3 regions of the Metabacillus herbersteinensis genome follow, and region 3 is predicted to be linked to each of the others. Evidence: riboswitches for the same ligand, from Rfam matches in the RefSeq annotation. Region 3 holds a riboswitch; each other region holds the start of a gene.
What was found. A riboswitch is a leader RNA that binds a small molecule or an ion and turns the genes downstream of it on or off. The one in region 3 is predicted to bind lysine.
Positions count from the first base shown of each region.

Region 1: linked by a shared signal. The riboswitch ahead of ACFFIX_RS05555 (Na+/H+ antiporter NhaC family protein) and the one ahead of dapA (4-hydroxy-tetrahydrodipicolinate synthase) in region 3 are both predicted to bind lysine.
Region 2: linked by a shared signal. The riboswitch ahead of ACFFIX_RS17220 (transporter substrate-binding domain-containing protein) and the one ahead of dapA (4-hydroxy-tetrahydrodipicolinate synthase) in region 3 are both predicted to bind lysine.

Region 1 covers NZ_JBHLVO010000003.1:111,746-120,004, reverse strand. The annotation lists gene ACFFIX_RS05580 (YhcN/YlaJ family sporulation lipoprotein) at 1-252, shown strand, start outside; gene lipA (lipoyl synthase) at 302-1,198, opposite strand; gene ACFFIX_RS05570 (M23 family metallopeptidase) at 1,445-2,419, shown strand; gene ACFFIX_RS05565 (methionine/alanine import family NSS transporter small subunit) at 2,446-2,553, opposite strand; gene ACFFIX_RS05560 (sodium-dependent transporter) at 2,553-4,064, opposite strand; gene ACFFIX_RS05555 (Na+/H+ antiporter NhaC family protein) at 4,472-6,031, opposite strand; lysine riboswitch at 6,176-6,357, opposite strand; gene yunB (sporulation protein YunB) at 6,425-7,174, opposite strand; gene ACFFIX_RS05545 (YunC family protein) at 7,270-7,572, opposite strand; gene ACFFIX_RS05540 (bifunctional metallophosphatase/5'-nucleotidase) at 7,638-8,259, opposite strand, start outside.
Region 2 covers NZ_JBHLVO010000017.1:1,126-9,384, reverse strand. The annotation lists gene ACFFIX_RS17260 (SLC45 family MFS transporter) at 1-269, opposite strand, end outside; gene ACFFIX_RS17255 (DUF3231 family protein) at 554-1,135, opposite strand; gene ACFFIX_RS17250 (Gfo/Idh/MocA family protein) at 1,381-2,400, shown strand; gene ACFFIX_RS17245 (hypothetical protein) at 2,533-3,030, opposite strand; gene ACFFIX_RS17240 (vWA domain-containing protein) at 3,128-3,721, shown strand; gene truA (tRNA pseudouridine(38-40) synthase TruA) at 3,856-4,593, shown strand; gene ACFFIX_RS17230 (hypothetical protein) at 4,786-5,157, opposite strand; gene ACFFIX_RS17225 (CBO0543 family protein) at 5,504-6,007, shown strand; lysine riboswitch at 6,249-6,431, shown strand; gene ACFFIX_RS17220 (transporter substrate-binding domain-containing protein) at 6,566-7,405, shown strand; gene ACFFIX_RS17215 (amino acid ABC transporter permease) at 7,473-8,195, shown strand.
Region 3 covers NZ_JBHLVO010000005.1:29,470-37,728, reverse strand. The annotation lists gene ACFFIX_RS08530 (M24 family metallopeptidase) at 1-326, opposite strand, end outside; gene pdxS (pyridoxal 5'-phosphate synthase lyase subunit PdxS) at 774-1,658, opposite strand; gene ACFFIX_RS08520 (PucR family transcriptional regulator) at 1,682-3,388, opposite strand; gene aspA (aspartate ammonia-lyase) at 3,563-4,999, opposite strand; gene eutB (hydroxyectoine utilization dehydratase EutB) at 5,004-6,017, opposite strand; lysine riboswitch at 6,417-6,596, shown strand; gene dapA (4-hydroxy-tetrahydrodipicolinate synthase) at 6,731-7,618, shown strand; gene ACFFIX_RS08500 (CoA transferase subunit B) at 7,723-8,259, opposite strand, start outside.

The DNA.
Region 1 (8,259 bases), on a different contig from region 3:
GTTTATGTAAGTGATGATCAGACAATGATTTCACAAATCGAATCTTATAGCCGTTTGGATTCAAACAGTCGAGACATTGATGAAATCATTAACACAACAATCAAAGACATGCTTAAGTCTCCACAAGGTAGAAAATTAAATACAGGGGAAAATGCAAACGGTGAAGGGTATGGTGAAATGAATGAAGAGCTAGACCAAGATATGAAAGATCAATATGAAAAAACACGTTACAACAAGGAAGATAAAAAGTAAAATTTTCACCATAAAAACAAGAGAAGGCATCAAACCTTCTCTTGTTGTATTAAGCTTGTGCTTGACGTTGTTTAGCTGCAGCATTAACTTGTTCATCAGCATGATAAGATGAACGTACTAATGGGCCAGCTTCACAGTGATTAAAGCCTTTAGACATTGCAATTTCTCGTAACTCTGCAAATTCATCTGGATGGTAATATTTCTGAACCTTTAAATGTTTTTTAGACGGTTGTAAATACTGTCCAATTGTCATAATGTCTACATTGTTTGCACGTAGATCGTCCATCGTTTCAACAATTTCTTCTTTTGTCTCACCCAAGCCGATCATAAGACTTGATTTTGTTGGAATCTCTGGCTGCATTTCTTTTGCACGACGAAGGAACTCTAGAGAACGCTCGTATGTTGCACGCGCACGAACTCTTGGTGTTAAGCGGCGAGTTGTCTCAATGTTGTGATTAAGTATATCTGGTTTAGCATCCATTAATGTTTTTAGGTTTTCCTCTATACCGCCCATATCGGATGGTAACACTTCTATGGATGTAAACGGGCTTTTACGACGAATTGCACGAACGGTTTCAGCGAATATTGCCGCTCCGCCATCCTTCTGATCATCCCTTGCAACCGCTGTAATGACAGCATGCTTTAAATTCATTAACGCAACGGAATCAGCAACTCTCTCTGGTTCTTGCAAGTCAAGCTCTGTAGGTAGACCAGTTTTAACAGCACAAAATCTACACGCACGCGTACAAGTGTCACCAAGAATCATGAATGTTGCCGTTCTACGTACTGCCCAACACTCGTGAATATTCGGACATTTAGCTTCTTCGCAAACAGTATGAAGATTCTTTTCACGCATTAATTTTTTTAAGCCAGTGTAATTTTCATTTGTATTCAGTTTTATTTTTAGCCAATCAGGCTTGCGTAAATGTTCTTCTTTTTTTGCCATTTGATTCAACTCCAGTAATAATCTTAAGGTTCATTAGATTTATCGAAATCCAAAGCTTCCTATAAAAAAGCTTCGACATAGTATTTATATCATTTTTCACTTTAACATACGAGAAGATGTCGGACAAGGAAAAGGATTTTATCAATTTCTAAGATTTGCTATTAATGAAATGCTGAGCTTACACCAAACTATAAATATGAACATGGTTGAAAGGAGCTCATTAACGTGCGAAAAGTATTTATCATTATGATCTTTTCCCTGATATTGAATACGGCGGCTCAGGATACATTTGGAGCTGAGCTGGACAAAAATGAAGAATATCAACAGCGGATGAGCTTGTACAAAAAGGTCGAAACTGTTACAAATATTCCTTGGTATGTTTTAGCAGCTGTTGATCAATATGAGAGAAATGTACGTCATTCAAGAAAAGATATACCAAAAGCAGATGGGTTAATTGAAATTTATGTAAAGCCTGAAGTGTGGGCAGGTCCATTGAATCCAAATCTTAATGATAACAATCCTCTGAGTATCGGTTTGTTTGGAGGTATTGGAGTAGATGGTAATGGCGATGGTCTCGCAAACCAAAAAGATGACGAGGATATCTTATTTACGTTTGCTAACTACCTGATGTCTTACGGAGCTGATGTTGACAATATAAAAATTGGTTTGTGGGACTTTTATCAACGAGATAAAACGGTCGGGATCATTATGGGTCATATGAAGTTATATAAAAACTATGACCGATTAAATTTAGATGACCATGCCTTCCCAGTACCACTTAGATCAAATTTCAGTTATAAAAACACATGGGGTGACGCTCGAGGCTGGGGTGGGCGTAGAATTCATGAAGGTACTGATATTTTTGCTAGTTATGGTGTGCCAGTTCGCTCGACTTGCTATGGTGTTATAGAGATGAAGGGCTGGAATCGATTCGGAGGCTGGAGAGTTGGCATACGAGATCTCGACAACATGTATCACTACTTCGCCCATCTTAATGGTTTTGCAGATGGCCTGCAAGCAGGACAGATTGTTGAACCTGGACAAATCATCGGCTCTGTCGGAAGCTCAGGATATGGTCCTCCTGGAACTGCAGGGAAGTTCCCACCACATTTGCATTATGGACTCTATAAAGACAACGGACGAACAGAATGGTCCTTTGATTCATATCCACACTTGAAATCATGGGAACGTGCAGATCGACAGAAGAACAGAAAAAAATAACCGGCGAATAAATTCGCCGGCCTTCTTTATTTATTTGCTTTTGCCTTAACTACTGCATTTGCAATGCTAGCAGCTAAGCCTCCCCAGATGATAACAATACCAACAATCATCATTGTAATTGCTCCACCACTCATTATGAGACCCCCTTGCCAGTAGAAGTTGAGGATACTACGTCAGTTTTCGAACGCTTCATCGAGAATAGGATTCCAACGAAAAGTGCACCGAATGCAATGGTCCAACCCCAATTGAATAGGAATTCTCTTGGATACTCACCATACTCACTAGTTAAGTTTGTTCTTAAGTTATCAAACATCATGTAGCCTAGTACGACCGGTGTAATAACACCTAAACAAATTCTCCACCACGCACCTAGTTGAATATCTGATAATCCGTTAGCATGAGCTTGAAGGTTCTTCAGTTCCTTTGCAAACCATGCAACAGCTAGAACTGATACAAAACCAGCTAACGTAACACCAAATGTGTTGATAAAATAGTCTACTGAGTCAAGGAAATATAGTCCACCTTGTGTAGCAAAGATTAAAGATAAAATTGCTGAAAGTCCGCCACCAAAAATAATTGATTTTGTTCTTGAAATGCCGAATTTCTCTTGAACTCCAGCAACAAATGTTTCAACTATTGAAATAAGTGAAGTTAAGCCTGCTAAGATAAGTGATCCAAAGAATAAGAAGCCGAATAATTCATTAAATGCAGGGAATTCGTTAATGATTTGCGGGAAAACAACAAATGCTAATCCTACACCTGCAGATACTACTTCTTCGACCGGAACACCTTGCTGCTTAGCCATGAATCCTAGAACACTAAATACACCAATACCTGCTAAAACTTCAAAGGCAGAGTTACCAAAACCTGTAATAAAGGCATTGTTTGTAATATCTGATTTTTTTGGTAGATAACTAGAATAAGTAACCATAATAACAAAAGCAATTGATAAACTAAAAAAGATTTGTCCGTAAGCTGCTACCCATACAGAGCCATCAAGGATCTTACTCCAATCCGGTTTAAAGAATGCCTCTAATCCTAATAAAGCGCCATCTAAGGTAAGTGCTCTAATACAAATAATCGTGAAAATAACAACTAATGTTGGAATAAAAATTTTGTTGGCGATTTCAATTCCCTTTTTAACTCCTGCAAATAAGACTCCTAAAGTCACAACCCATACAATGATTAACGGAATTAATACACCTGGTACTAAACTTCCGAAATCTCCTGGGGTTTCAGCTAGCTTTAAATGTTCCCCATACAAGAAACCTTCTGGGTCATCACCCCATGCTAGACTAAATGAAAAGACTGAGTAAGACATTGCCCAAGCGATAATGACTGCATAATAAGTAGAAATAACAAATGCAATGGTTACTTGCCACCAACCAATCCATGATTTTCCTTGACCTAGTCGGCCGTATGATGTAGGTGCTGATCCACGATACTTATGACCTATCGTAAATTCCATGATTAGAAGAGGAATACCAGCAGTCAATAAAGCAAATAAATACGGTAAGAAAAATGCTCCTCCTCCATTTTCATATGCTGTTGCTGGGAACCTCCAAATATTACCTAAACCTACTGCGGAGCCAACAGCCGCTAAAATAAAGCCTGCCCTTGTACCCCACTGCGGACGATTTTCCATATCTTTCTACCCCTTTCTTATTCTCTCTTTTTAAAAATGAGAACAATTGGAAATTAGCTAATCTTCTGACTATTCAAATCTATACATAGTATATACGGACATAATGCCTATGTCAAAATAAAATTAAAAATAATACTATATTAAAATGTTATTTAAAGAACAAAAAAATGACACCATAGTTGGTATCACGCTGGTAAAATAAGGTTTTACATATAATCTCACACACTTTAAAACGTTAACATGGTAATGAAGGATAATATTATAGAGACGTTTTTCAACATCTTTTCTCTTTCCTCACTCCTCTTATATCGATTATTGTACCTAGTTTTTTAAATAGAGAGTGAATAAATTGTAACTATTTATTTTAAAAAAAAAGAAAAAAACAAAGGCAGCATTGCCTCTGTTTCTTAGTTCCTGATCAATTTATTGTTTCTGCTTACATAAAAAAATACAAATGCCCCTAAAATTAGAATCACGGCAATAAACCCTAAAATTGCACTCCCAGTTAACCCTAAAATCAAGTATCCAATTGCACCAATTCCACCACCGACTAACGCATAAGGCAGCTGTGTCATCACGTGGTCAATATGATGACTTCCTGCCCCTGTAGAGGAAAGGATGGTTGTATCTGAAATTGGTGAACAATGATCACCTAGAACAGCTCCTGCAAGAACTGCGGCCATTGCAGGTAATAACAAATTTATATCCGTTGCAGCTGTTATTTCTCCCGCGATTGGAAGCATGATCCCGAAAGTTCCCCAAGATGTACCTGTTGCAAATGCCATTGCAGAACCTAACAAAAATAAAATAACTGGTAAAAATGCAACATTTAAGTTTGATCTTTCAACCAGACTAGCTAAATATTCCCCTGTTTCTAGTTGACCAATTAGATCAACAATTACCCATGCAAGCATTAATATATAAATCGCAGGAAGCATTGATTTTATACCTTCCAAAATTCCTTTAGGCAAGTAGCTAGCACTAATACCCTTGCTAAAGTATAAAATGAAGGTTACAGCTAATCCGAACAAACCACCGTATAATAGAGACGCAGACACATCAGTATTTTCAAAAATAGCGAAAATGTCTACAGCTGCTCCTACTTCAATTGCAGTGTAGCCTGTCCACAAAAATGCACCGACTGTTCCCACAATCAGTGACACAATTGGCCACACAAGGTTAGCAACTGTCCCTTTGTCACTTGTAGGGAGATCTTCTTTTACATCACCTAGAGGCTCCTTTGAAGGATCGACTACCTCACCCGTTTTAATAGCACGCTCTTCATGAACCTTCATACTGCCTAGGTTAATATTAAAGTATGCTGTTGCGAACACGAGCAACAGTGCTGCTAACACATAATAATTCATTGGTATCATTGCCACAAACGCCGATAATGGTGTGTACTCTGTTACACCATGTGTAGCTAAAATTGTACCAATCATTGCGATAATATACGCTCCCCAGCTTGAAATTGGAGAAATCACACAAACTGGAGCTGATGTTGAATCAATAATATACGCTAATTTGGCACGTGATACGCGTTGACGATCTGTGATTGGACGACTAACTTGACCTACTGCCAGGGCATTAAAATAATCATCGATAAAAATTAAGACTCCAAGTAATGCCGCTGTGAATTGTGCGCCTGCACGTGTTTTTACACGTTTCTCAGCCCATTGCCCAAAAGCTCGGCTGCCTCCAGAAATTGAAATGAGTGCCGTTACAATGCCTAAAATAATTAAGAATAGCAGGATATAAACATTCCATGTATTGAGTGCACCATCTGAAATAAAGATGGCCTTAAACGCACCAAAAATTGTCCAAAATGTGTTTTCACCTGAAAAATTAGTTAACAGAAGTGCTGCTGATAAAATTCCAACGCCAAGAGACAATAAAACTCTTCTCGTTAAAATAACCATCAAAATTGCAATAATGGGGGGAATTATAGAAAAAAGAGTGCCTTCCATGAGAAACCTCCTAAGATTTTTTTGAGGGCACTACTTCGCGAGTGGATAAAAACATTGAAAAAAAACGCAAAATAAAAAAGAGTATGATAGAAAATAACTATCATTACTCCCCCTATAAGATGTAATGTTATGTTATCCTCCATCCCGATCAGTAGCGCTCCACCATAGATAGTATCTATAATGACAGTATTACCCTTATTCAGTGCAATACCAGCAAACGGAGCTCCGACATTCTCCATTTACTTCGGCGAAAAATCCTTTTTCTTATGATCACAGTTGTCATCCTCACATAAGATACTCATATTTCCCGCTCCTCTACCTCATCTAGAGATAAGGTGGTAGTACGATCAAATTATATTAAGAAATTATATCAAAGTTTTATTCTTCCATCAACTAGGGTTTTTCTGGTAGTTGGATCGATGGTGAACTATCGTTACTTTCATTAAAGTAGAGAGGAACATCCCCTCTTATATTATCTTTAATTACAGGAATAGTGTTATGAATTGTTGCTCGCTCTGTTGCGAAAGGTAATATGATTTGAACTGTTACTTCTGTGTAAATTGAGATTTCATATATAGCATTATTTATTCCATACTCTGTAATTTTGTATTTTGGATCAGTATGGACGTCACCGATTAGATAAAAGCGAATAGGTATTTTCGGCCCTAATGTACTTAACAGAGCATTACCAGTTGCTCTTCCTAAAGGTATATCATAGATAATTCCTGAGTTTTCTTTTATATCCTTTTTCGGTTCTCCTGGATCTGAAGTATTAAAGTTGCCCATTTCTACTTCTTCTAACTTTTTTGTAATATTGTCTGTTACCCTTCTTAGAGCTTTATTTACTACTCTTGTGTTATATCTAGTGGAATTAATATTACCATCATTGTCTTTATCCTCAATATATAAGCTTGCAGCTTCTTCGTCTGTAAAAAGCTCTCCTTCTACTGCTTCTTGAATAATAAGTGTAGCAATAGATGTAGCCTCAAGTTCAGCAATACTCATTAAAGTGGGTTCTATTTGCTCCTCTATATACCACAGTCCCCCAACAGTCATAAATATAAAAATCACCAACGAAAGTAACAGCACATATCGAAAAGGCAAGGGCCCTCTTTTTGGAGGACGTCCACGAAATTTAGCCAAACAAATCCCTCCTTACAAGCTATACTTATGCATGCAAGGAGGGATGTACGCTCTTAATTTAATTCTAAGTTTAAATTTTTTTATAGTAACCGAAATTACACCATTTTTAACATTGCGTCTCTTCCAATGGTTCCAACTGTAATTCCATACTTTTCAGCTTCATATGTGACCGATTCTAACGGTGCGTCAAGCAATTGTTCAATTGTTCTTACGCCAACTGCTCTTCCTGCGATGATACCTCGATCTTTTAATTTTTCATTTAATAATCCAACATCCAATGCACCACACATAATGTAACCTTTGTCATTTGTGACAGCCATAAAATTTGTTTTCGGCAGTGCTACAGTAATAGCGGTAAACTGTTGATCTTCAATGATAATTGGGGTCATTGTCACCATAATCTTCTACACTCCCTTCATATAATCACATTATGAATGCAGGCGAAAATCGTGTGGACAAATACCTATTCATTATAGGGTATTTTCCTTAATTTCCATGCTAAAAGATCACGTAACATTTCAGGCATATAATACGTTTTCTTTTTTGCGTGACTTATCTCTGGATATAATGGACCCAGTGTAAACATATCAACTGTTGCGACGCTGTAGATCCGATCTAAATCTATGGGCTCTCCATTTACAATAATCTTATTAACATGCTCTTTGCCATCAGAAAGAGTAACAGTACTCACTTCGATTCCATCAAAAACCATTCTACCCATGACCTTCCCACGGAACCCAAGACCTTTTAATTGGAGGGCTTCCATCCGTTTTTCACGTGATTGGATGATAACTTCTTGAAGCACGTCACCTTTTATTTCAACTTTGCAAGGATTAATAGGATGTGGGCAGATGCGGTGAAGGTCCTTTTTTGTTACAACTCCGCTTTTTAGAGGCTCTAGAAGCATTCCGGCGTTTACCATTGAAACCTCGCCTTCACACCACTCTCTGATCGCACTAGCCATTAGGGAAGGAAAAGCTGAATCCTGAAACCAATCAAGTGACAGATCTTCATGTAGAACAACTACAGGCTCTGATAAAAGCTCTTCACTTTTTTGATATTGAGTAGCTAGCCATACCTCTGTT
Region 2 (8,259 bases), on a different contig from region 3:
GGAATAAGAGCAAAGAATAAAGCAGCGATTGGGATACCGATTAGCAAATAAGGCATACGTCGACCAAAACGAGTTTGTGTTCGATCACTGCGGTTCCCAATATATGGCTGTAGAAAAAGGGCAATATAATTATCAATGGTCATAAGGAATCCAATTAATGCCGTGCTGGCAATATAATTATTAAGATAAAATGGAACAAATCCATTATACAAAGACCATCCAATACTAATGCTGAAAAATCCAAACCCTAATAGCCAAGTTTTTTTCATTGCAGCTCTCCTTAAGATTGATTTAGATGTGAAAAGTCAATCAGGGAATGTCAAAAAAATGGAGCGCTACTATATTATGCAGTGTAACACTCCCTTTTGCGTGTTATTTTCTTAAAATGAAATCACTAAAAAACCCTGTGTAAACCAATAAAAGAGTGCAAGGTCCCTTTTTAAAGGAATCTGCACTCTCTTTTCAATTATATATATAAGGTGCTTTTGCTTTAGATGAAGATAACTTTGCTCTTTTTTCTAATAAGCTTAGAGAGAACAAAAAGAGCACCAACTTAATTATTTGGTGCTCCTGGTGGGTAGTAATAGGGTGGGACTTTTATCCAACCATGTTCTCTCATTTTAGTTTTAACATCCATCCCATAAATTGCTTTTTCAGAATGGAATCTAATCCACATTAGCCCTATATCACTTCGGATACACTGACTAATGTTACTTGAACACATTACAATATTTGTTGCTACTTTAGCAGAAATTAGATTAGCAATCTCTATATCAGTTGCCTTTACACCAAGTGGAACACTATTAGGATCTGAATTTGGCTTATGCCCAGAGATATCGGGTAAAGCAACGCCTTCTTTAATCATAAATTCTCCCAAGATTTTTTTTTGATTTATACCAAGTTTGGTTCCATCTTTTAAAAGTTCAATAAGTACATTATCAGTAGTTGTATTTAATGCGGATTCAAGCACGGGAATTTCCTCTGCTAACGCAGTGTAGTAAAGCCAGCATCCCATTGCTTCACCAATGTGGAGTCTTGATTTAGGTTCAGTGTCAAATCTTGTTATTAGGTAATCGAATAATGCTTCTATCTTGTTCGGCAATAACAACACCTCGTCCTTTGTCGTTATTAACATCGTTAACTAAAATGGGTTTTTTATACATTTGAACATGTTAATATAAAATTAGGTGTTCAGTTCGAGTAATCTGGACAATAGACACAAACAATGCAGTAAGCAATATATCGATAATAGCTTATCAGCTTCATAAATACGTTGAAGGTTGGTAATATTGAACAAAGGTATTCCCTGTTAGTTCGCTAAATACTTGCAGAAGTGATAGGGGCTTAAATTATGTACCTAATCCAAAGGAGGATTAAGAGATGAGTCAATTTCGTATACTCATTGCGGGTTGTGGTGGAATGGCAAATACTTGGGTAGAGTATGCCATGCAACGTCCTGATGTAGAGATAGTCGGACTAATTGATATAAATGAGGATAATGCAAAGATTCTGTCTAATAAGCATGGCTTAACTGTTCCTTTTTTTAAAGATGTGAAAGAGGCTGCGATATCTACCGAAGCTAATTTAGTATTTGACATAACGATTCCTGATGTCCACAAAAAAATTACACTTTCCGCCTTTGAAGCAAAATGTGACGTAATGGGTGAGAAGCCAATGGCATCATCACTTCAGGAGGCGTATGAGATGAAGGCGGCTGCGGAGGCTGCGAATCGGTTCTATGCGGTCATGCAAAACCGTAGATATCTCAACAATATAAGAGCACTTCGAGATTCAATCCATAAGGGAACAATTGGGAAAAGTGGTTTTGTATGTGCAGATTTCTTTATCGGTGCACATTTTGGAGGATTTCGAGATGCAATGAAGAGTCCTTTAATACTAGATATGGCCATACATACTTTTGATCAAGCACGTTTCATAACTGGTGCTGATCCGGTTTCGGTCTACTGTTATGAGTTCAATCCAACAGGTTCTTGGTATGAAGGAAATGCAGCAGCTATTTGTATTTTTGAAATGTCTGATGGTTCGGTATTCAACTATCGTGGTTCTTGGTGTGCAGAGGGAGCTTCAACCTCATGGGAGGCAGCTTGGCGTGTTACTGGGACAAAAGGTACAGCTATCTGGGATGGTGACCATGTGCCTTATTGTGAGGTTGTTAAACTTGCCGATGAGCACGTATTTCAGAACGAGCATACTCGAGTAGAAGCAACTGTTACAGAAATGACTCATGAAGGTCATTTCGGCTGCTTGGATGAAATGTTTCTTGCTCTATTAGAAGGAAGAAAATCAGAGACAGACTGCACAGATAATATAAAGAGTATGAAGATGGTTTTTGGAGCATTAGAAAGTGCTGATAAAGGACAAAAAATTTCTTTAACTTAATAGGAATATTTGTATTTTAGATCATAAATCTACTTAAGGAGAGATCAATGATTCTCTCCTTTGTTTTTAGTTAGCCTTAAAAAAACATATCTATATCATATAAGAGCTATGTCTAATCCCACTATGTAACAGCTATCCAATCAACGGCTTCAAACTAAAATAATCTAAAGCCTGATTAACTAGATGAAGATCATATATTCTTTTTTCTAAGCAAAACTGAATGACCAAATCGTAGGTTTCACTATCAGACAATGAATAACCTGCAGAGCTTAAGAGCTCATTGGTGTCTTCTTCATTTAGCTCAAGTGCAAATGCGAGAGCAATCATGGTGTTTTTCTTAGGATGATAATTTAGATTCGATCGTATTTTGGAAAAGTGCTTGCGGTCGATTCCGGCCTTTTTGTAAATCTCTATGTCACTTGCACCCTTTTTATCAATGAAACTGAACAATACCTGGTTCAGTGTGGGTTTGCGGTTTATTTTAATAAAATCTTCTAATTCAATCTGTTGTATGTCTTCAAAAATACTATTCTCAATATTAGGAGCCGATTTACAATCCTCTAATTGAAAACTGCTCAAATGAAGTTGTACAAACTCCCGTAATTCTTCAATTATCATCTTATCAAGCATATGGCCCACCCTCCCTTAAATGTCGCTTAACAGGCGACCACATTATGAATAAATTCATTTAGAATTATATCATGAACAAATAGAGAGGATGTTTAGTATGAATCAAAATTTAACAGAAATTATCTTCCTGCTTGATCGGAGTGGATCAATGGCTGGGCTTGAAAGTGATACCATTGGAGGGTTTAATGCCTTAATTGAAAAGCAGTGCAAACTAGAAGGTGAAACGATGCTCACAGTAGCCCTCTTTGATGACAGCTATGAGATAGTATGGAATGGTATTGATGCAAACAATGCAAGACTAACAGACAAGGAGTATTATGTAAGGGGATGTACAGCACTTCTTGACGCAGTCGGAAAAGCCATTTTGGATGTGCGCCAAAGGTTATCTAATACTAGTGAAGAGCAAAAGCCAGGTAAGGTTATCTTTGTGATTACAACAGATGGTATGGAAAATGCGAGTAGTGAGTTTAATTATAAAAAAGTAAGAGAGCTCATAAAGCACCAGCAAGAGAAATACAATTGGGAGTTTATTTTCATTGGAGCAAATATTGATGCTACAAAAGAAGCAGATAGTATAGGAATAGATAAGGATCATGCATATAACTTTGAAGCATCAGAAATTGGTGTTGAAAGTATGTATTCCATGGTTAATGAGGAACTATCAGAGAGAAGACAGAAACGGTTTTTATGATAATGGAACACTCCCAAGTCACTTTCTGGTTTGGGGGTGTTTTTTACTAAGAAAATTCCCTAGGGTATAATGAAAGTATTCGTTAAAATTCGATAGAAACACACACAATAAATTGCAAAAATAAGGAGCAAACCATGAACAACTATAAATTAACCATTCAATATGACGGCGGACGCTATAAAGGCTGGCAGCGGCTCGGTGAAGGTGAAAACTCAATTCAAGGAAAGATAGAAAATGTTTTATCAGAGATGGTAGGGAAAAAGACTGAAATCATTGGATGCAGCAGAACAGATGCAGGTGTACATGCTTTTGCTCAAATAGCCAATTTTATAATCAGTGAGAATCTAACAGAGTCTGAAATCAAGAAGTATTTGAATAAATATTTACCCAATGATATCAGCATAATAGAGGTTGTGTCAGTTCCAGACCGTTTTCATGCCCGTTATAATGCCAAAGATAAAACCTATGTGTATAAGATTTGGAACGAGGATCATACAAATCCTTTCATGCGAAAGTACAGCATGCATGTTGAAGAAAAGTTGAATATCACAAAAATGAAAAAAGCATGTCAACATTTCATAGGTGAACATGACTTTACTACTTTTTCAAATGCCAAATCTAAGAAAAAGTCCATGGTGCGTGAAATACATTCTTTAGATATAGAAGAAAATGCCGGCTTTATTCAAATAAGAGTGCGAGGTAATGGATTTCTTCATAATATGGTAAGAAAAATTGTCGGAACGTTGATAGACGTTGGGTTGGGAAAGATAGAGGGTGAAAGTATACCGAGTATTTTAGATTCAAAAGAACGGAACCAAGCTGGTTTTCCAGCAGAGCCGGGTGGGCTTTATTTGGAGAAAGTTGAGTTTTAGATATACGTCCTCTCTACCCAATCTTTAGAAAAAGCTTATTAGATACCAAGAAAACCACCCTGCGTCTTAGGAAGCAAGGTGGTTTTTCAAAAAAAGCATATTTAATTTTAACAACTGATTCATAGTTATTCTAAGCAAAAACGGATAAGGGGAATTAGGGTTTTTAATGATAGCTAAAATCTTACCACCAATTTACCTAATACTAGAAGTACCTACTAATGATTCAGGTGTCATCCCCAGTACTAATTGACTGATATTTGCGTATCCGGTACTTCTAAACTCAGCAAAAGTTTGTTTCAATACTTGGAAATCAAGATCATCTTTTAGTTTTTGTAATTCTTTTTTATACAAGCGTAGAACAGAGCGAGAAACAAAGTTCGGGGCACATTGGCAGGGATCTTCATCCATAATTAAGCATCCCATATATTGATATTTAAATTGAAATGCACGAGTAAGGTTAACCATATCAAATAATTTTTCAACAAGGTTAGGATAGTCTTTTTTTAATTTTTCAAGGGTTACAGATATAGCGTTTAATTTATCAAGACTAGATAAAGTTACCATCATTTTTCCTCCTTTTATTGGTCCCAAGGTTTTTTCAGCGAAATAAACTCAGCTAATTCTTTACTTTTCTGCCTTCTAAATTTACGCATTTCTGCTCTTTCTTTACCTGTTTTGTAAATAATGTACCATATAGCTTGGAGTACTATTTGGCTTTTAATTATTTCAAGATTCTTGCTTCGTGAGATATCTGACAATTCAATAAGTTAAGCATTGAATTTAATTTACGATTCTATATTTGCTAGAAATTTGCTTCCGTACCTTACTTCTTTGCTTTAGAAATAAGCTAAACATAAATCGTAGTAAATGGGGCATACTTTACATAAAAGTACTCGGGAGGGTAGTGAGTATGCATGTAGCAATTACTATTTTAACTATTATGGCTTCTTTTAAGTGGGGAAATTGGAAAAGCTGGAGAGAATACCAGGCTAGTATGTTTTTTATTGCCACAGGTGGTTTGCTTTACGAATATATCGTACAAGAAAATTCCTTGTGGAAGTTTCATCCCGATTTGCTTTACGGTCAAGAAATGACAGTAATTGTTTATGCTCTTATAACTATGCCCGTTAGCATCTTCCTCTTTCTCTCCCATTTTCCCGAGAGACTGTTTCGAAGACTAATTTACATATTGGTTTGGTCTGGAATTTACATATCTGTTGAATGGATCTTACATATGTTTGGGAGGATTTCATATCAGAGTGGCTGGTTATTCTGGTATTCTTTTTTATTTGATGTTGTCATGTTCTCGGTCATTGCCCTACATCAATACTATCCATTCAGAGCCTATATTTTATCGATAATTATAATCATTTTCTTGATATCTTATTTCCAAGTCCCATTTAAATTTGCTTGAAAATTAAAAGTATCTGTGTCAAAACCCGGATATTAAGAAACAGGGTGTTAAATGATGGAAAATAATATTAATTTTTTCGTAGATTAAGTCTTACCGGAGTTCTTACAGTTGTATTATCATGAGTGTAACCACTTAAAGTTTGTCAAACTACCCCAACTTATTGGAACAGTTGAGCCACCTTGACAGCAAAAAAATATTATCGTAAACTATCATTAATAACTGAATATAACCTCACTTTTAATAGTGAGGTAGAGGCGCGATATTTAACAGTCCTTAGAGGAGTTTGAGAAGCTATGATTCTAAAGGAGAAGGAAATGTCGCCGAAGTTTGTAATATTTCTCTATATTACATGCTGGGTCTGTAGTGAAGAACTGCAGGACTGTCTCAATAAACGTCCCGGTTTATTGAGTGTGCTATCTCATGTGGGAAAAAACGAGGATTTGGGCCAACCATACATATGTGACCTGAGTTTATCTCAGGTCTTTTTTGTGTAGGTTGGCCTTTTTAGAATATTTAGAACACGATTAAACATATAGTTACCAAAAGGGGAGAACTGTCATGAGAAAAAAATCGTTATTATTTTTTACGATGTTGCTTTCAACAATTTTGCTACTAGCAGGATGTGGGTCAGGTAGTTCAGAAACTACAGGGTCATCAGCTGAAGCAGACACATTTAAGGTTGGTCTAGAAGCTGGATATGCACCATTCAACTGGACTCAGATGGATGATTCCAACGATGGAGTAAAAATTGATGGCAATGCAGAGTATGCAGGTGGATATGATGTCGAAATTGCAAAGAGAATTGCTGAAGATCTAGGAAAAGAATTAGTGATTGTCAAAACGGAATGGGATGGCCTTGTACCAGCACTAACTTCAGGTAAAATCGATGCAATTATTGCAGGTATGTCACCAACAGCAGAACGTAAAGAGACAATCGACTTCTCAGAAAACTATTACACATCTGATTTAGTAATGGTCGTAAAAAAAGGTGGAGACTATGAAGGTGTTACTTCGATCCAAGATTTCAAAGGAGCAAAAGTAACGGCTCAATTAAATACCTTTCACTATTCAGTAATTGAGCAAATTGAAGGTGTATCTCAGGAAACTGCTATGGACAACTTTCCAGCAATGAGAGTGGCTCTTGAATCAGGGATGATTGATGGCTATGTGTCAGAACGTCCAGAAGCAATCAGTGCTTCTGCGGCAAATGAAAACTTTGCAATGGTCGAATTCGCAGAAGGATTTGCTACATCTGATGATGATACAGCAATCGCGGTCGGACTTGCAAAAGATAGTGAATTAACGGAGAAAATCAATGAAGCATTAGCAGCTATCTCAGAGGAAGATCGTCAAAACATTATGGATACAGCAATTAAGAATCAACCAGCTGCAGAATAATGAGAATGTGATACCGGCTGCATTTTTTTTGCAGTCGGTTTTGTTTTTTTAATAAAGGGGGAGAACTATGAGTCTTGAGTGGGTCGTAACCATTGTTTCAAACAATTGGCCTATGTTCATTCGTGGAGCTGGAATGACTCTATTAATCTCAATGATTGGTACGATAATAGGTGCGATCATTGGTTTAGTAATAGGAGTTATTCATACAATTCCAATGCCTGAACGAGGAGCAAAGAGAAGTATTCTTAAAGTAATTAATGCCATTCTTTCTATTTATATCGAATTTTTCCGAGGAACACCTATGATCGTCCAAGCGATGGTCATTTATTATGGCTCTGCTTTAGCATTTAATATCGATATGGACATATTAGTCGCAGCGTTCTTTATCGTATCGATTAATACTGGGGCTTACATGGCAGAAATTGTTCGAGGTGGGATTATTTCTGTCGAAAAGGGACAATTTGAATCGGCTCAAGCGATTGGTATGAATCATCTTCAAACGATGATTCATATTGTCTTACCACAAGTTGTTCGTAATATTTTACCAGCAACAAGCAATCAATTTATAATTAACATAAAAGATACATCAGTATTAAACGTAATTGGTGTAACGGAATTGTTTTTCCTGACAAAATCAGTTGCAGGAAACAATTTCAGATACTTTGAATCGTTTTTTGTCGCGTGCATTTTGTATTTCATCATGACGTTTACGATAACAAGAATTTTGCGAGTTATTGAAAGAAAATTAGATGGTCCCGAAAATTACAATATGATGGATAATCAAAGATAGAGATACCAGAAGAGATGTTGCGTAGAACAAGATCGCGTGCGGAAATCTATAGAAAACAAAGGAT
Region 3 (8,259 bases):
TGTTTTAAAATATCGGCTACAAAGTCCATTGGGTGTTTTATATCAGATTGTACATAATCTTCTGGGTAAGGAATGATGTTTTCATGGTAAAGCCATGTCGTTACTTTTGCTCCGTTTGCATCCTGGCCCCTTCCGATCCAAATCGGTTGATCTTCGTCATTAATAATCACTAACATTTGATGTACATAGAAGGACCAACCATCATAACCTGATAAATAGTTCATATTGGCTGGATCTGTGATTAGTAATACTTCAATCCCTTGTGCTGCCATTCTCTCTTTTGTTTTTCGAATTCTCTCCTTATACTCTGCTGTTCCAAATGACATGGGAACATTCCCTCCTTGTTAGACTATCTTGTAATTTTTTAATTTTTTAAATAATAACTTTATGTGTTCATTATAGTGGCAGAGGCAAAAAACTATCATCTGCAAAAATGTATGAAGATTCTAATAAGTTTGTAGTCAAATTATCAAAAAAGTGTGAATTTGTTTATAATGAACAAAATCCTACCTAAAAATTGATACATTTTTACCTTCCTATGAAAACAAAAAGACCTCTTAAAAGATGTTATTGCAATTTACCTTTGAAAAATGAAGATTTATCTTCGATTTTAACTTTTATCTACGAAAATAATTAATTTATCTGCGAAATTTCCAAATTATCGATTTTTCGACATAAACCGAGGTTGTTCGTACCCAAAAAAACAAAATAGACCGTCATGAAAATCTTTCGTAACTAGATTTTCATGACGGTCTTATTTTTTAATTAATAGATTACCAGCCGCGATCCTGCATACGCTGTGAATGATCTAAAGTAGATATTTCAATACCCTTCATCGGATTGCCAAGTCCTTTTGAAATATGGGCAATAAGTTCATAATCTTGGTAATGGGTCGTTGCTTCTACAATTGCTTTTGCAAATTTTCCCGGATCTTCTGATTTAAAGATTCCAGATCCAACAAAGACACCGTCAGATCCGAGCTCCATCATCAATGCTGCATCCGCTGGAGTTGCTATTCCGCCTGCAGCAAAGTTAACAACAGGTAGTCGGCCTGTTTCTCTTATTTGAAGTAAAAGTTCAAATGGTGCCTGTAAATCTTTTGCTTTTGTCATTAATTCATCGTGGTTCATGTTAGCCACTTGGCGAATCTGTGCTTGGATAAGACGCATATGACGGACTGCTTCGACAACATTTCCTGTTCCCGGCTCTCCTTTTGTTCGAAGCATAGATGCCCCTTCACCGATACGGCGTAGCGCTTCACCAAGATTACGGGCACCACATACAAACGGCACAACGTATTTTCGTTTATCAAGATGATATTCTTCATCAGCTGGTGTTAATACTTCACTTTCATCAATATAATCGACACCAAGTGCTTCCAATACACGAGCTTCGACAATATGTCCAATACGTGCCTTTGCCATAACTGGAATGGATACAGCTTTCATCACATCTTCAACAATCGTTGGATCTGCCATTCGTGCTACCCCGCCTGCAACGCGAATATCAGCAGGTACACGTTCTAGAGCCATAACAGCTACTGCACCTGCTTCTTCAGCGATTTTTGCCTGTTCAGCATTGATAACGTCCATGATAACGCCACCTTTTTGCATTTCAGCCATACCTCGTTTTACAACATCTGTCCCTATATTCACCATAATTTTCTACCTCCGGATTTATCTTAGTTGTGTATTTTTTCAGATACACCCATTTTCCACGTCTTTATACTTAAATCCAATAAAAACAAATCATCATGATCAATAAGAGAAAGACCTGTCAATGATTCAATTTTTCTAAGTCGATACAACAACGACTGTCTATGTAAATTCAAAGATCTTGCTGTTTGACTTACATTTCCGTGATATTGGTTATATGCACTAAATGTACCGATTAAATCCATATCACGCTGAACATCATATTGAACGAGTGGTTCAATCGTTGACATAATGACTTCTTTCATTTCGTTATTCTGAGCAAGATTTAAGAGCACACGGTCAACTCGTGTATTCTCATACATCATCCGATGCCCTCTTCCTTTTTTACGTCTTCCAATATTCAACGCGACGTTTGCATGTCGATAACTTTCTGCAAATCCCTTAAAATCTTCACGGTAGTTTCCAATTCCCCACGATATGACAACCTCTGGAAGCAAATTTCCTAAACGTCGTTCTACTAGGTCTAAGAAATTTGTAGCGTTTTCATTTTCGATTTTGCAAGGAATTTCAAGAAAAATAAGTAGCTGTTCTCCTTGGTAAGTCATCATTACTTCTCGTTTAAGAGATTGGGCTGCGTAAAAAATTTCTTCTTCAATATAACGAATCATGCTTTCTAGCCAATGCTCAAATGAATCCTCATCTTGTTTTCGCTTCCGAAAAAGCACTTCTAGGTTTTCAGCGTACCCTACAATGCAAACGTACGGCAGCTTTAGATTGTATCCGAGTAATTTTGCTCTTGAATTTGCCTGATCACATGAAACAAATTCTCCTTTGGCAAGCTCATGTACAAAATCACTCCGAAGGCGCATTTTCGTCTCCTCAATGGCATTTTTTCTTGAAAGCCAAAGAGCGATTGTTGTTGCTGAATGCTCTAACACGTTCACTCGATACTGGGTTAAATAGGTGTTTACAGATGTCTTACGAGGTAACATCACAAATATATAGCCTTGAGCGTCCCCTAAAACCTGCAGCACTGGAAGCTGTAATATCGTCTGATCTTCTATCTCAACCATTTGAAACTTCTGAAACATAGGATCACGAGTTACTATGGTTGTTTCTTTTCTTGAAGGAAGGATTCCCTGTAGAACATAATTCTTCCACTCTTTAATAAAGACTTGAGTATGGCTACTTTTTTCTTGAATTGATCCTGATCGGTCGGTAATAATGATCGGACAGCTAATATGTCTTTGGATGAACTTTGAAATATGGTTAAGGTCTGTTTCTTTAAGAATTAACTTTAACAGCTCTTGCTGTACTTTCTCTGATTTTTCCCGTTCTTTGTACTGAACATCGTTAATCTCTTTCATAACCTCTTCAATAATACTGGAAAAACGGAGTTCCCAGGGGAGTTCTATAATCATGAAATTATGCTTCTCTGCTAATTCAATGACTTCTCTTGGAATATCGAATATATACCTTCCCATAGCGATCAAAAGTGCTGATGCTTCAGATTCTATAACATCTTGTACAAACGTTTTTAATCCTTCAACATCGTTGTTGCATCCAATTGCAGTCGTTAGTACAACCTCATTTTTACGTACAAAATTTTCCACTGGCATCTCAATCACGGAAATCCATTGAATATATCGTTCGTTTGCGAAATCTTTCCCCGTAATAATTCTAGAGTTTTTCATAATCTCGTAATTTAAAATATCCTCTATTGTTAATCTCATGCTGTCCCCCTTTGACCACCTAAAGATTAAAAACGATTAAAAACTACTATTTATAGGAAACCATATTATATTGATACCGTCTACTATAAACTCCATTTTTTACAGAGGGAATGTTTTACTAATATAACAGTTGTGAACAGTAATAAATGAGGGATGAATTAAAGTTAAAGTGTATTATTCTCTATCAAAAAGAGCAGCCCCAGAAATGCCTGGTTCTGTCATTTCATAAGGGTTTAAAATAAGATCAAGTTCTTCCTCTGTTAACACGTCGTATAGCAGGCAAAGTTCACGAACAGATTTGCCATTTATGATCGCTTCTCTTGCAATCCGAGCTGCCACTTCATATCCAATATGAGGATTAACCGCCGTAATAATTCCCACACTTTTCTCTACATATCCCTTCATACGGTCTTCATTCGCTTCAATACCCACTAGGCAGTAGTTTGTAAAAACACTGAATGCATTGTTCATTATGCTAATAGATTGAAGTAGGTTAAATACAAGCACAGGCTCCATCACATTTAATTCAAGCTGGCCTGCTTCAGAGGCCAAGCAGATTGTATGATCATTGCCGATTACTTGAAATGCGACCTGGTTAATCATCTCGGGAATAACCGGGTTTACTTTGCCTGGCATAATCGACGAACCAGGCTGCCTGGCAGGTAATACGATCTCACCAAGTCCTGCTCTTGGTCCAGACGCCATTAAGCGAATATCATTTGCTATTTTGGACATGTTTATCATGCATACTTTAAGTACAGCTGAAACTTCTGTGTAGGCATCAGTATTTTGTGTCGCATCCACTAGGTGTTCAGCTCTAGTAAGCGGTAGACCGCTAATATCAGCCAAGTATTTGATTACCTGTTTGATATAGCTCGGATCGGCATTTAATCCTGTCCCAACAGCTGTTGCACCCATATTTACTTCATATAAATGCTGACGTGATTGTTGAATTCGCATAATATCACGTTCTACCACACGGCTATATGCTTCAAATTCTTGACCAAGACGGATAGGGACTGCGTCTTGAAGATGTGTTCTCCCCATTTTTATCACATGATCGAATTGTTGTGCTTTTTTCTTAAAGACAGCATGCATCTCTTGCATCGTCTGTAACAATTTTTCTAGGAGGTTAAGGGTTGCAATATGGATCGCAGTTGGAAAGACATCGTTCGTTGATTGTGACATATTCACATGGCTGTTAGGACTTAATTGCATATAGTCCCCTTTCTCTTTGCCAAGTAATACTAGGGCGCGATTGGCAACAACCTCATTCACATTCATATTCATTGATGTTCCAGCACCGCCTTGGATGGGGTCGACGATAAAATACTCGTGCCATTTCCCGCAAATTATTTCGTCTGCTGCTTTTACAATTGGATCACCTAATCCTACATATAAACGGTTCACATCCATATTTGCTAATGCTGCCGCCTTTTTCACGATTGCTAAAGCTTTAATGAGGTCTTCATGAATCCGATAACCCGTAATTGGGAAGTTTTGGGTGGCACGTAACGTTTGGATACCATAGTATGCTTCCTTTGGCACTTCCTTCGATCCTAAGAAATCGCTTTCAATTCTTGCATGATCAATAACGTTGCCATTTGACATAATCTCACCCTTTGTTTTCAAAAGTATAATTTTGAATTAACTTAAGCAGTATCGAAAGATCTACGTTGTGTCCGCTAATAATAACGGCAATGTCACCATCTTGCTGAGGAATTTTGTTTCCTAAAACTGCCGCAATTCCTGTTGCTGCAGCGCCCTCCATAATAATTCTGTGTTTATCCATCATAAAAGCCATACTATAAGCAATCTCATCTTCAGGGATGAGCACCACATCATCCATATATTGCTGGACCATTTGAAAAGTGTATTGATTATCAAGTCCGATTCCACCTAATAAACTATCAGCAAGTGTCTCACTTTCCTCCATCTTGACTGGTTTACCAACTTTTAAACTTTCATACATGACCGCGGATTGTTCCATTGAAACACCAGTTACTCTTATATCACGATTATTTGATTTTAATGCCAAGCCAATTCCGGAGAGAAGCCCACCACCTGAAAGCGGAACAATCACATCTGTTAGATTAGGAAGAGCCTCCAACAATTCCAAGCCAATTGTTCCTTGTCCGGCAATGACATGAGGATCATCAAATGGCTGAATCACCGTTAATCCCTTCTCTCTTTCCAGCTCATAGCAACGCTCTCCTGCGGCATCTTGGCTATCACCAACTATCTCAATTTGAGCTCCCAGCCTTTTTAATGAATCTACTTTTGCTTTTGGCACTCGATTTGATATGCATACAACAGCATCAATCCCTAGTTTGTTTGCTACATATGCCACAGCCATACCATGGTTTCCAGTTGAAAACGTAGCAACCCCACGTTTTTTTTCTTCTTCACTCAAGCTAAGTATCTTATTGGCTGCTCCCCTTACTTTAAATGCTCCAACCTCATGTACATTTTCAAGCTTTAAATAAACAGGACGACCAATTTTTTCTGATAGAATAGTAGATTGGATCAATGGTGTTCTATTTACAATTGAAGCGATTCGTTTTCTTGCTTCCCAAACGTCACGGATTTTCACATCTTTTCTTTCTTTTGTTAGTATTGTATTTGTCATATTGTCCTCCCCTCATTGATCATTATTCTTGGTATTCATAAGATAAATACTAATACCTTCTATAAAAGATATCAATTGTCAAAACTGCCTATAAAACGGTGAAACTTTTCATACAGTTTGTTCTATAAAGCTAAATCTGTTGAGATAATGGATGCATAAGAAGTTGTGTTTACCCAAAAAGTGTTAGGTTTATTAGAAACTGACTTTGGATTGCTAATTAGCAGTGCATGGATCAGCTCCATTGTAGGTGCTTCAAGGCTCCGAAAAGTCGCCTAACTTCTAAAACATATCAATTATTCTTGCAATTTAAAAAAATATTTCTAATTCATCCTTGCAATAGAAAGAATCTTCTGTTATATTACAGTCAATTAAATATTTTCTTACTTCAATACCTTTTGAAGTGAGGATAGAGGAGCAAAGACCATTAGTACACAATTTGAGGAGAATGAGATTCCTATGACTATTGTGGAAAGGGGAATTTGCCGAAGCGGAAAGAATCTCATGTTCTTGAAGCTGGTTCTGCTATTGAATAAATACAGGACTGTCATATAGGAAACTATATGGAGGGCTATCTTACGCACGGGAACGATTTTTGTAAATATTGTTTCTACTGCAGCAGCGAATCCTCGTTGTTGCTTTTTTGCGTTTACTACTGAATGGCCCTGACCACCTCTGAATTTTTTTAAAAAAATTTTATAAAAGGGTGTGAAGTTATGAATTTTGGCCAAGTTTTAACAGCAATGGTTACCCCGTTTGATCATAATGGTGAGGTTGATTTTAACGCTACGAGAACTTTAGTAAATTATTTAATTGCTAATGGTTCTGATGGATTAGTTGTAGCTGGTACAACTGGAGAGTCTCCTACATTAACAGCAGAAGAGAAAGTAAATTTATTCAAAATTGTTGTAGAAGTTGCTAATGGAAGAGTCCCAGTCATAGCTGGAACTGGCTCAAATAACACGAAAGCTTCTATCAGCTTAACAAGGCAAGCAGAGGAAGCTGGAGTCGATGGAATTATGCTCGTTACTCCATACTATAACAAGCCGTCTCAAGAAGGCTTATTTCAACACTTTAAAACTATCGCCCAATCAACACCATTACCGGTAATGCTTTATAATATCCCAGGACGAAGTGTTGTAAACATGTCAGTAGAGACGATTGTTAGTCTCTCAAAGATTAACAATATTGTGGCAATAAAAGAAGCAAGTGGCGACTTAGAGGCCATGGCACAAATCATTAGCAAAACACCTAGTGATTTTACGTTGTACAGCGGTGATGATGGGTTAACATTACCGGTTTTAGCCATCGGTGGAGCTGGAGTTGTTTCGGTTTCTTCACACATCATTGGTAATGAGATTCAAGAAATGATCAATAGCTTTAAAAATGGGGATGTCCATGGTGCTGCTTCTACACATCGTAACCTTCTTCCAATTATGAAAGCATTATTTGCTGCACCAAACCCATCACCGGTTAAATCAGCATTAAATATGAGAGGGTTAAATGTTGGAGGTGTCCGCTTACCATTGGTCCCTTTAAACAATGAAGAAAAAAGAGCTCTACAAATAACTCTACAACCTAGTAAAATAGAAGCTGCTTGTTAAATAAGTAGTAAATAGACCACATTAATAGAGAGAAAATAAATTTTCTTAAAAAGCAGTGCAACTCCGGAAGAAGTGCACTGCTCTCTAATCGATTTATTTAGTGACTAAAAAGAATCCGTTACTACATCTTCTCCAATAATTAATGTTGGTTCAGTTGACTCAATAATATCGTTAACTGTATAACCTCTAGCTACTTCAACTAGCTTTAACCCTTCTGGCGTGACATCAATTACCGCTCGATCGGTGATAATTCGGTTGACAACACCTTTACCTGTTAACGGGAGCGTACAGGACTTCAAGATTTTCGCTTCCCCACTTCTGTTGACATGATCCATAATGACGATGATTCGCCTTGCACCATGAACGAGGTCCATTGCTCCGCCCATTCCTTTAATCATTTTCCCTGGAATCATCCAGTTCGCTAGATCACCTGACTCTGAAACTTCCATCCCACCTAAAATAGCGACATTAACATGACCTCCGCGAATCATTGCAAATGACTCTGCACTATTAAAATAAGCTGCTCCAGGAATCGCAGTAACGGTTTCTTTTCCTGCATTAATTAAGTCTGGATCAACATTTTCTTCACTAGGATAAGGGCCGATTCCTAGCAAGCCATTTTCAGATTGAAGGACAACTTG